One region of the Amycolatopsis ultiminotia genome, then DNA from elsewhere that is predicted to be linked to it. Evidence: riboswitches for the same ligand, from Rfam matches in the RefSeq annotation. Region 1 holds a riboswitch; each other region holds the start of a gene.
The links. Region 1 has a riboswitch for cobalamin ahead of ABD793_RS00700 (CoA-acylating methylmalonate-semialdehyde dehydrogenase). Riboswitches for the same ligand answer to the same signal wherever they lie in the genome.
Positions count from the first base shown of each region.

Region 2: it holds a riboswitch for cobalamin, as region 1 does, so the genes downstream of both, ABD793_RS23195 (hypothetical protein) here and ABD793_RS00700 (CoA-acylating methylmalonate-semialdehyde dehydrogenase) in region 1, are expected to answer to the same signal.
Region 3: it holds a riboswitch for cobalamin, as region 1 does, so the genes downstream of both, ABD793_RS32975 (CoA-acylating methylmalonate-semialdehyde dehydrogenase) here and ABD793_RS00700 (CoA-acylating methylmalonate-semialdehyde dehydrogenase) in region 1, are expected to answer to the same signal.

Region 1 is NZ_BAAAZN010000001.1:143,469-148,516, reverse strand. It holds gene ABD793_RS00705 (acyl-CoA dehydrogenase family protein) at 1-1,019, opposite strand, end outside; gene ABD793_RS00700 (CoA-acylating methylmalonate-semialdehyde dehydrogenase) at 1,023-2,522, opposite strand; cobalamin riboswitch at 2,692-2,866, opposite strand; gene ABD793_RS00695 (hypothetical protein) at 3,794-4,129, opposite strand; partial or broken gene ABD793_RS00690 (IS256 family transposase) at 4,225-4,973, shown strand.
Region 2 is NZ_BAAAZN010000010.1:123,649-128,696, reverse strand. It holds gene ABD793_RS23205 (ABC transporter ATP-binding protein) at 1-1,318, opposite strand, end outside; gene ABD793_RS23200 (CbiQ family ECF transporter T component) at 1,315-2,394, opposite strand; gene ABD793_RS23195 (hypothetical protein) at 2,381-3,043, opposite strand; cobalamin riboswitch at 3,061-3,199, opposite strand; gene ABD793_RS23190 (Gfo/Idh/MocA family protein) at 3,233-4,126, shown strand; gene ABD793_RS23185 (VanZ family protein) at 4,327-4,980, shown strand.
Region 3 is NZ_BAAAZN010000018.1:155,245-160,292, forward strand. It holds gene ABD793_RS32970 (acyl-CoA dehydrogenase family protein) at 1-1,049, opposite strand, end outside; gene ABD793_RS32975 (CoA-acylating methylmalonate-semialdehyde dehydrogenase) at 1,058-2,557, opposite strand; cobalamin riboswitch at 2,714-2,901, opposite strand; gene ABD793_RS32980 (hypothetical protein) at 3,394-3,525, shown strand; gene ABD793_RS32985 (acyl-CoA dehydrogenase family protein) at 3,749-4,468, shown strand; gene ABD793_RS32990 (flavin reductase family protein) at 4,523-5,026, shown strand.

The DNA of each region.
Region 1 (5,048 bases):
TAGCCGTAGCCGCCGTGCAGCTGCAGCGCCTGGTTAGCGACATCGAACCCGGTGTCGGTACAGAACCGCTTCGCCATCGCCGACAGCGCAGTCGCCTCAGGATCCCCACTGTCGTAGGCGTCGGCGGCCCGCCACAGCAGCGTCCGGGCCGCCTCCAGCTCGGTGCGCATGTCGGCAAGCCGGAACCGCAGCGCCTGCGCCTCCCCCAGCGGCGCACCGAACGCGGAGCGCTCGGTCAAATGCCGCACGGCCTTGCCCAGCGCCGTCTGCGCGCCGCCGAGCGAGCAGGCGGCGATGTTGAGCCGTCCACCGTCCAATGCGGACATGGCGACCCGGAAACCGCCGCCTTCGCCGCCGAGCAGTGCCATGGCCGACACGCGCACGCCGTCGAACACGACCTGGCAGGTGGGCTGGGCGTTCCAGCCCATCTTGGCCTCGTTGGGCCCGAACCTCAGCCCGGGTGTGTCCCGTTCGACGATGAACGCAGAGATCCCGTGCGCACCAGGGCCTCCGGTGCGAGCGAGAACCACGTAGACCGCCGACGTGCCGGCACCCGAGATGAACTGCTTCACCCCGTCAAGCACGTACTCGTCGCCCTCGCGCCGGGCCCGCGTAATCAACGCCGCGGCGTCCGACCCGGCCCCGGGCTCTGTGAGACAGTAGCTGCCCAGATCCTCCATAGTGGCCATCCGCGGCAGGTACCGGCGCCGCTGCGCGTCATCGCCGAACTGGTCGATCATCGCCGTGACCATGTTGTGGATCGACACGTACGCGGCAATCGACGGGCACCCACCGGCAAGCGCCTCGAAGACCAGCACCCCGTCGAGGCGGCCCAGCTCGCTGCCGCCGACGTCCTCGGGCAGGTACAGCCCACCGAACCCGACCCCGGCCGCCTTGCGTAACATGCCGGCTGGGAAGTGCTTGTCCCGGTCCCACTCCAGCGCGCGCGGGGCCAGATGCTCGGTCGCGAACTCGGCCGCCGTATCCCGCAGCGCTCGTTGTTCTTCCGTGAGGCGCATCGTCTACGCCATCGTCGGCATGACGAAGCTCGCGCTTTCCTTGGCCCCCGAGGGCCAGCGCGACGTCACAGTCTTGGTCTTGGTGTAAAATCGCACCGAGTCCGGGCCGTGCTGATTGAGGTCGCCGAAGCCGGAACGCTTCCAGCCGCCGAACGTGTGATAGGCGATCGGCACCGGGATCGGCACGTTCACCCCGACCATGCCGGTGTTCACCCGCGCGGTGAAGTCACGCGCGGTGTCGCCGTCACGAGTGAAGATCGCGACACCGTTGCCGTACTCATGCTCGCTCGGCAACCGCAACGCTTCCTCGTAATCGGCCGCACGGGCGATGCACAGCACCGGGCCGAAGATCTCCTCACGGTAGATCCGCATCTCCGGCCGCACCCGATCGAACAGGCAGCCGCCGAGGAAGAACCCGTTCTCATGACCGGGAACCGTGAGGTCCCGGCCGTCCACGACCAGCTCTGCACCTTCGGCGATCCCGATGTCGAGGTAGTCCCGCACGCGTTGCACCGCGGCCGCGCTCACCAGCGGTCCGAAGTCGACACTCTCATCCAGCGACGCCCCGACCTTCAGGCCCCGCACTCGCTTGGCCAGCCGTTCCACCAGAGCGTCAGCCGTGGCCTCCCCGACCGGCACCGCGACCGTGATCGCCATGCACCGCTCACCAGCCGAGCCGTAACCCGCCCCGATAAGGGCTTCCACAGCCTGATCCAGGTCGGCGTCAGGCATCACGATCATGTGATTCTTCGCCCCGCCGAAGCACTGCGCGCGCTTACCGTGCGCGGCGGCCTGCTCGTACACGTACTGCGCGATGTCCGACGAACCCACGAACCCCAGCGCCTCCACCCGAGGATCCACCAGCAGCGTGTCCACGGCCTCCTTGTCACCGTTGACCACGGAGAACACCCCCGGCGGCAGACCCGCCTCCCCGAACAGCTCCGCCAGCCGCAACGGCACGGACGGGTCGCGTTCGGACGGTTTGAGCACGAACGCGTTGCCACACGCGATCGCCGGTGCCGCCTTCCACAAGGGAATCATCGCCGGAAAGTTGAACGGCGTAATGCCCGCGACTACCCCCAGCGGCTGGCGCATCGAATACACGTCGATCCCCGTGCCCGCGCTGTCACTGAACTCGCCCTTGAGCAGATGCGGAATCCCGACGGCGAACTCCACCACCTCCAGCCCACGCTGAATGTCGCCGCGCGCGTCGGCCACCGTCTTGCCGTGTTCGGAAGAAAGCAGCCGCGCCAAGCGATCTTCGTCGGCGCGGACCAGGTCGAGGAACTTCATGAGCACGCGGGCGCGACGCTGTGGGTTCCACCGCGCCCACTCGCGCTGGGCCTCGGCGGCCGCGTCCACCACAGCGGTGACCTCGGCAGCCGAGGCGAGCGGGACGCGCGCCTGCACGGCACCGGTACTGGGGTCGGAGACGTCGGCGAACCGCCCGGACGTGCCCGGAACCAGTTTGCCGCCGACGAAATGGGTGAGTTCAGGGGTCATGGGCCAGCCTTTCGCGAAGGAACGCAGGACGGAGCCACCCGGGCACCGAGGTACGCGGGCAGGCGAAGCCGAAGGAACTACCGCGGATCAGCCAACGGATCTCGCGGTGGCACAGCATCTTTCACGCAGGCAGGTATCAGCCACATGCGTTCAGCTCCATCCTCGTGGACGAACACGGACACCTGCGGCCGGTATCCTGGCTCCCGGATCCGCACCGCCCCGGCCTTCCCGGCTCCCGCCAGTGACCACTCCTCGTGAGGCGGCACTACCCGGTCACAGTGGCGGGACCGCGCCGGACTCACACCGGCTTCCCTGCACCGCAGACCTGAGGACACCATAAAGTAGGAAGTCCTACCATGTCGAGCGTGCCGTACCCCTCATCTGAGTGGCGGATCAAGGAAAGGCCTGTCCCGTAGATAAACCGGCCGAGGACGGAGATCGCGACGGTGTTGGTGGTCGCGCGGCCGGTATCCCAGCCCACAGTCGACGTCAGCCGCGTAAAGACGGTGAGCGGCGGAGGTTGTCCAGCAGCGGCGCGCCCGGCACGTAGGAGAGGTAGCCGTGGTACTTGCCCGAACTCCGTGCCGAAAACACGCTCAGCCAGCACCAGCAGGAGGTACACCGTCTCAATGCCCGCCGCCCCGCGCCGAGCGGCCCGAGCCCGGCGTCAACGGCCGAGAACGTGGCAAGCGTTTTGGTGTCCCTACCGCTTCCGGACAGTTCGCCGGCACGATCACGACCAACAGCTGCATGACCTCGATAAACACGAACGGCACGTGGAGCCCATACTGCATGCTCTGCGGTTCCGCACGAACCGCCAACGGCCAGCTAACATCATCAACCCAACTACCGACACGGATCCGCACGGCTCCACTCCCACAGCCTGGTCATCGCGGCGCTCCCAGCAGCGCCACCTCGACCTCGGCTAGCGCAGTCCGGCCGAGGGCATCGGACGACAGGTGATCTGTGCTCGCGGATTACGCCGGCCAGGATGTCCGGTTGCGTGTGTTGAGAGCCGAGCCTCCCCCTCGCCGGGGTCAACCCGGGACGGGTTGCAATGGTGGGCGATGGTGCGTAGCGACAGGTGGCCTTCGAGGGCGCATCCCTTTCCGGTGCCCATGCGCAGCAAAGTGTGACCGCAGCGAGTCGTGCCACCCATACGTTCGGCGCAGGCAGCGCGAAACAGGTAGGTGCGCAACACACGCAACTGCGTTTGGCGTGCTGATCGCCTTCCGGACCGCAGATGTCGGGCCCACCCAGGGCCTCCTCTATCACTGCTTGAGCTGCCTGCGGTTGGCTGTCAGGACCTCGTCGGACAGTCCGGGATCGACCTCGGCGACAGCGCGGGAGACCACTAGCGCGCCGACCGTCTGGCAGAACAGTGCTACTGCCTGCTTTCGGGCTTCCGCCACGCTCAGTTCGGTGCCGGATTGGTGCGCGCGATCGAGCAGCATCGCGGTGATGGCACTGATGTAGCCCTCAAGCCCGCTCTGGTACTCGACCTGGGCTGCGACGCCGTGGCGTCCGGTGTCAGCTGCCAGGGCGGCTGACGCGCAGCCGGTTTCCGGGTGATCGCAGTGGGCGGCGGTGACGTATCCGTCGACCATGTCGTGCAGGCTGCGCGGGCGGAGCGGGGATGAGCCTTGCAGATGGCGGCGAGCACATCCAACGAGTCGGCGAAACCCTGATGGTAGACCTGGCGGTCTACCCAGTGATCTTCATCGACGCGATCCACGTGAAGATCCACCGACGGCAAGGCCGCCAACCGGCCGATCTATGTCGCGCTGGCGGTGACCTGCGAAGGCCGCCGAGACATCCTCGGGTTGTGGGCCGGCGACGGCGCCGGCGCACAGTACTTGCTGCACGTGCTCACCGAACTCAAGAATCGCGGTGTCGCCGACGTGCTCATGGTCGTGTGCGACGATCTGAGCGGACTGCCGGACGCGATCACCGCCGTCTGGCCGCAGACCATCGCCCAGACTTGCGTGGTGCACTTGCTGCGCAACAGCTTCCGCTACGCTGGCTGTCAGCACTGGGCCGCGATCGCCAGGGCGCTCAAACCTGTTTACACCGCGCCGACCGATGCCGCCGCCCGCGAACGGTTCGCCGGGTTCGCCGCGACGTGGGGCGCACGAGACCCGGCCATCGTGCGGTTGTGGGACAACGCGTGGGCGGAGTTCGTGCCGTTCCTGGCGTTCGATCCCGAGATCCGCCGGGTGATCTGCTCGACCAACGCGATCGAGAGCGTCAACGCCCGCATCCGCCGCGCGGTGAAAGGCCCGCGGGCAGTTCCCGAACGAGCAGGCCGCACTCAAGTGCGTCTACTTGGCGATCATGAGCCTCGACCCACCGGCACCGGCCGGAAACGCTGGACGATGCGGTGGAAACCCACGCTGAACGCGTTCGAGATTGCCTTCGACGGCCGCCTGGCCACCGGACGCAAGTAGTCCCCTTCAACCCGAGTTACACCGCTCGTTTGACAGACCCGCCGCAGTTGCCGGAGAAATGCCTCCGGAGAGCCGGTGC
Region 2 (5,048 bases), on a different contig from region 1:
CGTCGAGCAGCAGCACGGGCGGCGCCGCGGCCAGCTGCACCGCCAGCACCAGCGCGAGCCGCTGCCCCTCGGACAGGTCACGCGGGTTCGCCTCGTCGTCCACCCCCGGCACGAGCCGGTCGAGCAGCTTCCGTGCGACGCCATCGGCCGCGTCGGACTCCAGGTCGGCCTGCCGGCATTCGGCGGCAACCGAGTCGAGGTACAGCAGGTCGGCCGGGCTCTGCGGGACGAGCCCGACGCGGGTCCGCGCGGCCCGCGGCCGGAGCGACTTCGGATCCGAGCCGAGCACGTCGACGGTACCCGCCGACCGTGGTCCGCTGCCCTGCAAGGCCCACAGCAGCGACGATTTACCCGAACCGTTGCGACCCATCAGCGCGACCACCGCACCCCGGAGCAGCCGCAGGTCGACGCCGCGCACCGCGGGCACGCCGCGGTAGCCCACCCGCACCCCGCTGGCCGCGAGGACCTGTTCCCCGACCAATCGTGGCGAACGGTCGGGTTGCCGTCCGGCGAGCCGCTCCCGCAGCGGACGGGCGACCCGGCGGGCGTCGCGGACCGACAGCGGCAACGGCGACCAGCCCGCGAGCCGGCCCAGTTCCACGATCGGCGGCGCCACGTCGGTGCCGGTGAACACCTCCGCCGGCGGACCGGACACCACCGTGCCGTCGCCGGGCAGGTACAGCAGCCGGTCGGCGTACTGGGCCACGCGCTCCATCCGGTGCTCGGCGACGACCACGGTGGTCCCCAGGTCGTGCACCAGCCGGGTGATCGCGGCCAGTACTTCCTCGGCCGCGGTGGGGTCGAGCGCCGACGTCGGTTCGTCGAGCACCAGCACGCTCGGATGCGCGGTGAGCACCGAGCCGATCGCCACCCGCTGCTGCTGCCCGCCGGACAACGTCCGCAATGGACGGTCGCGCAGCTCGGCGATGCCGAGCAGGTCGAGGGTTTCCTCGACCCGCCTGCGCATCACGTCCGGCGGCACGGCCAGCTGCTCCATCGCGTAGGCCAGTTCCTCCTCCACGGTGTCGGTGACGAACCCGGCCGGCGGGTCCTGTCCGACCACGCCGACGACCTCGGCCAGCTCGCGCGGCGGATGCTCCGCGGTGTCGAGCCCGGCCACCCGCACCCGGCCGGTGAGCCGTCCGCCGGTGAAGTGCGGGACGAGCCCGTTCATCGCGCCGAGCAGAGTCGACTTGCCGACCCCGGTGCGCCCGGCGACCAGGCACAGCTCGCCCTCCTCGACCTCGAAGCCGACATCGGTGAGCACCGGCCGGTGCGCCCCTTCGTAAGTGACGCCAACGTGCGAGAACTCGATCATCGGGCGACCTCCGAGACGAGCGCCGGACGCGGCGCGAGCCAGGCAGGCAGCACGCAGAGCAACACCGCCACCGCCGGCAGTACCGGCAGCTCGGGCCAGGTCGGCGGGGACGCCGGGGTCGCCAGCGTGACCGGATCGGCCACCAGCACGAGCACGCACCCGGCCACCCCGCACAATGCGACCAGCGTTTCCGGCAGCCGCCACGGATCGGGCCGGTAGGTCGTCCGGCGCACCTGCCTGCCGCCGAGCACGAATCCGGCGCCTGCCACGACCAGCCCGGCCAGCAGCATCGGCACCCCGAGCCAGGACGCCGAACCGTCCAGCACGCCGTACACCCCCACCGAAACCCCGACCAGCCCGGCGAGCACGCAGACCGCGATCAGCACCCGGACCCGCCGTCCGAGGTAACCGCGGCGGCCGTAGCCTCGCGAATCCATCGCCGCCGCCAGCTGCAGCGACCGGTCCATGGCGTCGGCAAGCACCGGCACGAAGATCCCCTTCACGAACCGCAGGCCGCGAGTCCGTCCGGCACGCAGCCGTCGAGCCCGCCGCACCCGCTGCACGCTCTCCACCAGCTGCGGTGCGACCGACAGCGCGACGGTGACCGCAGTGCCCACCTCGTACAACGCGCCCGGCACCGCCTTCAGCAAGCGTTTCGGGTTCGCCAGCGCGTTCGCGGCACCGACGCAGAGCACGATCGTGGCCAGCCGCAGGCCGTCGTAGCAGCCGCCGAGCAGTTCCTCGGCGGAGGTGGGACCGAGCAGTTCGATCCCGGCGGCCGCGGCGGGCAGCGGAATGGTGGGCAGGGTGAACAGCACGTGCCCACCGTCCTCGCCGCCGATCAGGATCCGGAACAGCACCCGGGACACCAGGATCACCGCGGCGACGAGTGCATACATCCGGAAGGCCAGCGCCCACGGCGCGTCGCCGCGGCGGGCCACCACCACGAGCCCGGCCACCGCGATCACCAGTAGCAGCAGGAGCGGGTTGGTGGTCCGGCTCGCGACGACTGCGAGCGCGAGCGCCCACACCCACCACGCGCCGGGATGCAGCGCACGGGGACTAGGCCGTGCCACGCCGGCGCCGGACCGCGGTGACCACCCCGGCCGCAGCGATCAGCACGACCACCACGATGCCGATCACCAGCCCCCACGGAAACCCGCTGTCCGAAGTAGCCGTTTGTGCCGCGGCGGGCGCGGGCGCGGGCGCGTTCGCCTTGCGCACCGGAGCCGTGCGCGGTGGCGGGTAGTCGGTGTAGGACTTGTCGATCGCGAAGGACCAACCCTCGAAACTGCCCGCAGGCGGCTGCCAGCTCTGCACACCGACCTGGCTGGCGGCCCACTTCCCGCCGTTCGTGGCGGTCCAGAAGCTCCAGGTGGCGTTTTCCGGCGGCATGTCGGTGCAGGACTGGTCGGCCGGTTTGCGCTCGATCCGGCAGATCAGCGACAGGCCGTACTTGCCGGTACCGGCCAGCTCGAGCCCGGCGTTCTGCAGGGCGGTGACCCCGTTTTCCTGCGGCCCCGGCGCGCAGCGGATGAGCGGATCGCCGCCGAGGCCCTGGAAGTCGACGACCACGGTGACCCCGTTGCCGTCCGGGCAGTACCCCTGGCTGCCCTTACCGGGCACGGTGGCCGAAGCCGTGCCTGCCCCGCTCAGCCCGGTGCCGATCAGAAGTGCGCACCCGGCGAGGACTCGCCCCCAGTGGCGCACGTGCAGGAACCGCATGTCTGATGAACCTCGCATCGATCGGACCACGACGGGCGATCCGGCTCACGGCCCGGAAGGGCCGCTCACGGTTGCGGGCCAGCGCCGGATTCGCACCGGCTTCCCCCGTTCGTGGCGTAGAACCTGTTGACGTTAACCCACCGCAGGTACCCATCGGAAGCGACGGCGGCCACACCTACACTTCCGGAGGTGGGACTCGGACAGCTGCGCGTCGGCCTCGTCGGAACCGGACCGTGGGCGACCACGGTGCATGCTCCCGGGCTGGCAGAGCACCCCGGCACCGTGCTCAGTGCGGTGTGGAGCCGCCGCCACGAAGCCGCCACGGCACTCGCTCAGGCCTACGACGCCGTCCCCGCCACCGACCTCGACGAGCTGTTCGAGCAGGTCGACGCGCTCGCCTTCGCGGTACCGCCCGCCGTGCAGGCGGAGATCGCGACCCGCGCCGCGGAGGCGGGCAAGCACCTGATCCTGGAGAAGCCGATCGCCGCCGACCTGGCCGGCGCACAGCGGCTGGCCGACGCGGTGACCGCCGCCGGGGTCGCCTCGCTCGTGATGCTCACCCTGCGGTTCGCCCAGCAGACCCGCGACTGGCTGGACGGCGTCACGCAGGCAGGCGGCTGGCGTGGTGGCGGCGCGCGGTGGCTGTCCGGCGCGCTGCTCAGCGGCCGGTACGCGACGTCGGCCTGGCGGCTGTCCGCCGAGGGTGGCGCGCTCGCGGACGTCGGACCGCATGCGTTCGACCTGCTCGACGCCGCACTCGGCCCGATCACCGAAGTCCTTGCGGCGCACCGTGCTGAAGACGACCTCTGGCAGGTGCTGCTCGCCCACAAGGGCGGCGCGAGCAGCACCGCGACGCTCACGCTGCGGTTGCCGGTGCAGCCGACAGTCGTGGAGGTCGCGGTGTACGGCGACCACGGCTACCGGACGTTGGGCCGCGCGGGTACTGCCGGCGACTCATACACCGCACTGCTGGATGATTTCGCGGCGATGGTCTCGAGTGGAATCACCACGCACCCGTGTGATGTGCACCGGGGTCTGCACCTGACCCGGATCATCGATCAAGCACGCGCGCTGGCCGGCTGACAAACCCGCATTCTCCCCTGTGGAGCAAGGGTTTTCCGCTCCACTATGGACTGCGCAAGCACGGAACTCCGTTTCGCGCCACCGGAAAAGTTCACCGCATAGTGCGGGGTCTGGACATGCCGGGGGGATCTTGTGCTGCGATGGTGATCTTGGGGGCGGGGAAGAAGCAGTTTCGGTGAGGGGTTCGAGAAGGGAAGCGCATGGGAGCCCTGCTGCGCGCCTTCTGGGGGATCATTCCGGCCACCGCGATCGCGCTGCCTTACGCGTTGCTCTGCTGGCCACTGCTCGCACTCCGGCGGCGCCGAAGAAGTGGCGCCAGCCTTGCCCACGCTTCCGCGACCGCAGGCGTCGACGTGCTGATCACGACGGTCGGCGGGCTGGTGCTGCTGCTGGTGACGATGCCGGTCGGCACGGCCGGCGGCAGCACACTCGACCTGGTTCCCGGCGCCGACCTCGGCACCGCGCTCTCCGGCGACGGTTCTCCCTGGCAAGTGATCGGCAACCTGCTCCTGCTGTGCCCGCTGGGTGCGCTGCTGCCACTGCGGGCGCGGCGGCTGCGCTCGGTCGGCCGGATCGCGCTGCTCGCACTCGCCGGTTCGGTGCTGGTGGAGGCGATCCAGCTGGTACTGCACAACGGCCGCGTCACCTCGACCGACGACGTCCTGCTCAACACCCTCGGCGCGGTACTCGGCGCAGCACTGACCCGCCCCGGCTGGCAACGCTTCGACCTGCCGGTACCGCCGATCCCGCAACAGGTGCGGCGAACCGTCTGCGAGGCCCCGGTCCAGCTGCACACCACCCGCTCGGCGCCCAGCCACCGCTACGCCAGGCTCAGCCACCCGGAACGCCGGTGAAACCCCTTGCGCCAGACCGGAGACGGCGATCGCAGACAAGGCGCATTCGCAGCCCGTACTCACCATCG
Region 3 (5,048 bases), on a different contig from region 1:
ACGATCTTCTCCAGCCCATACTCGGCGAGGTAGCCGTAACCGCCGTGCAACTGCAGCGCCTGGTTGGCGACCTCGAATCCGGTATCGGTGCAGAACCGTTTCGCCATTGCGGCGAGCTGAGTGGCGTCCGGCTCGCCTTGGTCGAGCGCATCCGCGGCCCGCCACAGCAAGGTCCGGGCGGCTTCGAGGTCGGTGCGCATGTCGGCCAGCCGGAACTGCAGGGCCGATGCCTCCGACAGCTTTGCGCCGAACGCCGAGCGTTCGGACAGGTATCGGACTGCCTTGCCCAGAGCCGCTTCCGCCCCGCCCAGTGAGCACGCTGCGATGTTCAGCCGTCCACCGTCCAAAGCGGACATCGCCACCGTGAAGCCGCCGCCTTCTTCGCCCAGCAGCGCCGTCGCGGGGACACGGGCGTTTTCGAAGACAACCTGCCGGGTGGGCTGGGCGTGCCAGCCCATCTTGACCTCGTTCGGGCCGAACGACAGCCCGGGGATGTCCCGTTCGACGATGAACGCGGAGATTCCGTGCGGACCGGGACCACCGGTGCGGGCCAGTACGACGTAGACGTCGGAGGCGCCCGCACCGGAGATGAACTGCTTGACCCCGTCGAGGACGTACTGGTCTCCGTCCCGCCGTGCGCGGGTCACGAGAGCGGCGGCGTCCGAACCGGTACCGGGCTCGGTGAGGCAGTAGCTGCCCAGCGACTCCATTGTGGACATACGAGGCAGGTACCGGTGGCGCTGGGCGGCATTGCCGAACCGGTTGATCATCGTGGTGACCATGTTGTGGATGGACACGTAGCCGGCGATCGAGGGACATCCGGCGGCCAGTGCTTCGAACACGAGCGTCCCGTCGAACCGGCCGAGCCGGGAGCCGCCGACGTCCTCGGGCAGGTACATCCCGCCGAGGCCGAGCTGTGCTGCTTTGCGCAGTACATCGACCGGGAAGTGCTTGGCCCGGTCCCATTCCACCGCGTGCGGGGCGAGGTGTTCGGCCGCGAACTCCGCGGCGGTGTCCCGCAGTGCGCGTTGTTCTTCGGTCAGTCTCATGACCTGCCTCAGTCCATCGTCGGGATGACAAACGAGGCTTCTTCCTTGATGCCCGACGGCCACCGCGAGGTGACGGTCTTCGTCTTGGTGTAAAACCGGACCGAATCGGGGCCGTGCTGATTGAGGTCGCCGAATCCGGAGCGTTTCCAGCCGCGGAATGTGTGGTAGGCGATCGGGACCGGGATCGGCACGTTCACGCCGACCATGCCGGTGTTGACGCGAGCGGTGAAATCGCGGGCGGTGTCGCCGTCGCGGGTGAAGATCGCGACGCCGTTGCCGTACTGATGTTCACTCGGCAGCCGCAGTGCCGCCTCGTAATCGGTGGCACGCACCACCGACAGGACCGGGCCGAAGATCTCCTCCCGGTAAATGCGCATGTCCGGCGTCACGTTGTCGAACAGGCAGCCGCCGAGGAAGAAACCGTTCTCGTGACCGGGTACGGTCCGGCCGCGGCCGTCGACGACCAGTTCGGCGCCTTCGGCGATGCCGACCTCGAGGTAGTCGCGGACGCGCTGGACGGCCTCGGCGGTGACCAGCGGACCGAAGTCGGCGCTCTCGTCGTGCGCGGGGCCGATCTTCAGCGTCTTCACGCGTTCGGCTAGTCGCGCCACCAGCGCGCCGGCGGTCGCCTCGCCGACCGGCACCGCGACCGAAATCGCCATGCAGCGCTCGCCTGCGGAACCGTAGCCGGCGCCGATCAGCGCGTCGACGGCCTGGTCGAGGTCGGCGTCGGGCATGACGATCAGGTGGTTCTTGGCCCCGCCGAAGCACTGTGCGCGTTTCCCTTGTGCGGCAGCGGTTGTGTAGATGTACTCGGCGATCGACGACGAGCCGACGAACCCGATCGCCTCGACCCGGGGATCGGTGAGCAGCGCGTCGACGGCTTCTTTGTCGCCGTTGACCACCTGGAAGACACCCGGCGGCAGCCCGGCCTCGCCGAACAGCTCGGCCAGCCGCAGCGGCACCGAGGGGTCGCGTTCGGACGGCTTGAGCACGAAGGCGTTGCCGCACGCGATCGCGGGCGCGGCCTTCCACAGCGGGATCATCGCGGGGAAATTGAACGGCGTGATCCCGGCGACGACACCAAGCGGCTGGCGCATGGAGTAGACGTCGATGCCGGTGCCTGCGGAGTCGGTGAACTCGCCCTTGAGCAGGTGCGGGATCCCGATCGCGAACTCGACGACTTCCAGACCGCGCTGCAGGTCACCGCGGGCGTCGGCGACCGTTTTGCCGTGCTCCGCGGAAAGCATCCGCGCCAGACTGTCCTCTTCGGACCGGACAAGATCGAGGAACCGCATCAGCACACGGGCGCGGCGCTGTGGGTTCCAGCGCGCCCACTCGAGCTGGGCATCGGCCGCGACGCCGACCGCGGCGGCGACCTCCCCGGCGGAGGCGAGCGGCACCCTGGCCTGGACGGCGCCGGTACTGGGGTCGAAGACGTCGGAGAACCGCCCCGAGGTGCCGGGAACGGGTTTGCCGCCGACGAAGTGCTGGAGTTCGGTGGTCATGAAACGCCTTTCGCGAGAGCGCAGGACGGACTGCCCGGGGCGCACAGGTGGTGGCCGGGTCGACGGGCAGGCTGAACTACCGCCGGTGCGGCGGTGGTCCGGCGTCTTTCGCGCAGGCAGGAAGAATCCGCATGCGTTCAGCTCCATCCTCGTGGACGAACACGGACATCTGCGGCCGGTATCCTGGCTCCCGGATCCGCGGCGCCCCAGGCCTTCCCGGCTCGCGCCAGTGGCCGTCTTCCCGGTGGAACACCGCTCCCCGGTCACAGTGGCGGGACCGCACCGGACTCGCACCGGCTTCCCTGCACCGCAGACCTGAGGACACCATATAGTAGGAAGTCCAACTATGTCGACTGTGCCGGAAATCTCCCCCAAAGCGCATACCGAAGACCATCTCGAAGCCTGTCGCCAGTGTGCTGCCGGGCGTCGCTCTCCGGCTCGGAGTGCCTGTATGGTCGCCTCGCTCGTCGCCTTGCGGCCGATCGCTCGACGCTCGGATTTCTGCCGGGTGCCCGCATGAGTGCTCGCCGGAGCCTCCGTGGACCTGCCCTGAACCTGACCGGTGAGGTCGAAACCGGTCTCGATGATGCGACGAGGCGTGTCGAGGTTTCGGACGAACAACCTGTCCAGCTGAACCCGCACCTCAGTAAACATAGGTTCTTCCGGTGAAGCTTGTGGCTTCCGCAGACGGCAAACGAGCCGCTCGGCAAGGTGTTCACGCGCCTGCCGCGGGATTCGGTCGCATTGCGTTTGCCTCTGCGTTGCCGTCGGTTGCCCGCGGCGCCGCGAGGTTGACGAGTTCCCACGTGTGCGTCTCAAACGAGCGGGAGTGTGACTTGAAAAGCTTCGATGTTCTGTGCCTCTGTGCCTCTGTGACCCGGCCGCCGCAGGGCAAGCTGTTTCGCGACCCGCGCACCCAGGATGCGATCCAAGCTGTGCAGGCGAACATGGGCAAGGCGAAGGGGTGAGCACTAGCCCCCGGACGCTCCTGAGGGATGTTTCCTAGCGGGACGGGATTGCCGACGGCCGACCTGGGCCGCCGGCGGCTTGATCGACGATCTCGACGCGGTCGTGTGTTCATCCTTGGCACCCTCGGGTACCGCGCACCGTGTCGAGGGAGGTTACCGGCTCAGCGGCCGGTGGGGCTTCTCCTCGGGGAGCGACCACGTTGGGTGGGCGCTGGTCGGCGCGGTGGTGCAGGAGGGCGGCGGCACGCCGTCGCACGTTCGAACGTTCCTGGTGCCGCAGAGCGATTTCGTCGTTGAGGACGTGTGGCACGCCGTCGGACTGCGGGGCACCGGGAGCAACGATCTGCACATCGCCGAGGTCTTCGTGCCGGAGCATCGGACGTTGAGTGCGGCGCAAGTGGCGCTGCCGGAGTGTCCGGGGCACGCGGTGAACCCGGAGCCGCTGTACCGGATGCCGCTGGCCACGATCTTCACGACCTCCATTTCGGTTGCGATCGTCGGGATGGCCGAGGCCGGCCTTGCGGCGTATCTGGATGCCACGCGCAAGCGCATCCGGGTGGTCGGCAACCAACGGGTCGCCGAGGATCCCTTTGCGCAGGTCCGCATTGCCCGTGCGGCGAGTGCGGTCGACGGGGCGTGGCTGCAGTTGACGCGCAATGTTGCAGATGTCTACACGTGCGCCGAATCGGGCGAGGACACGCCGCTGGGACTGCGGACGCGGCTGAGGCGAGATCAGCCGCTTGCCACGGAGCGGGCCGTCGGTGCGGTCGACCTGGTGATGGAGAACGCGGGTGGCAGCGCGATGCGATCCGGTGGCGCACTCGAGCGCATCTGGCGGGATGTGCACACCGGACGGGGCCACGTGGTCAACGACGTGGAAAGCGCGCTTGCGATGTTCGGCCGGGACGCGCTCGGTCTCGAGGTGACCGGCGCGATGCTGTGACGTGGGTGCTCGGCGACTCGGGCTCGGTGCGCCAGGAGGATTGACATGCTCGAAATGAGGACTGCCGGCGACCCCGGACGGTCACTCCGGCAGGCGGTCGGATGCTTCCCGTCCGGGGCGGTGGCCTTGGCGGCGACGAGTGGCGGTGTTCCATCGGGCTTTTTCCTGAACTCGTTCACCTCGGTCTCGTTGGCGCCGCCGCTCGTGTCCGTCTGCGTCCAGCACACCTCGAGAACGTGGCCTGAACTACGCCCCCGTCGGCGATTGGGGCTCAGCGTCCTGGCCGCAGGCGACATCGGGAGCGCTCGGCAATTGTCGAGCCGAGACGGTGATCGCTTCCGCGGAATCGGCTGGGAAGCCACGGTGGAGGGGAGCGTGTTCATCTCCAGCGCCACCGCATTCCTGGACTGCCGGGTGTACGAGGAACTCGAGGCAGGCGATCACGTACTCGTGCTCCTGGAAGTGCTCGGATGCAGTGCGGACCCGACGCGGCCCCCGCTGGTCTTCCACGCCAGCCAGTTCCGGGCACTCGCGGCACACACCACCGAGAGGGTGTGATCATCGGGTGCCTCGCCGTCGG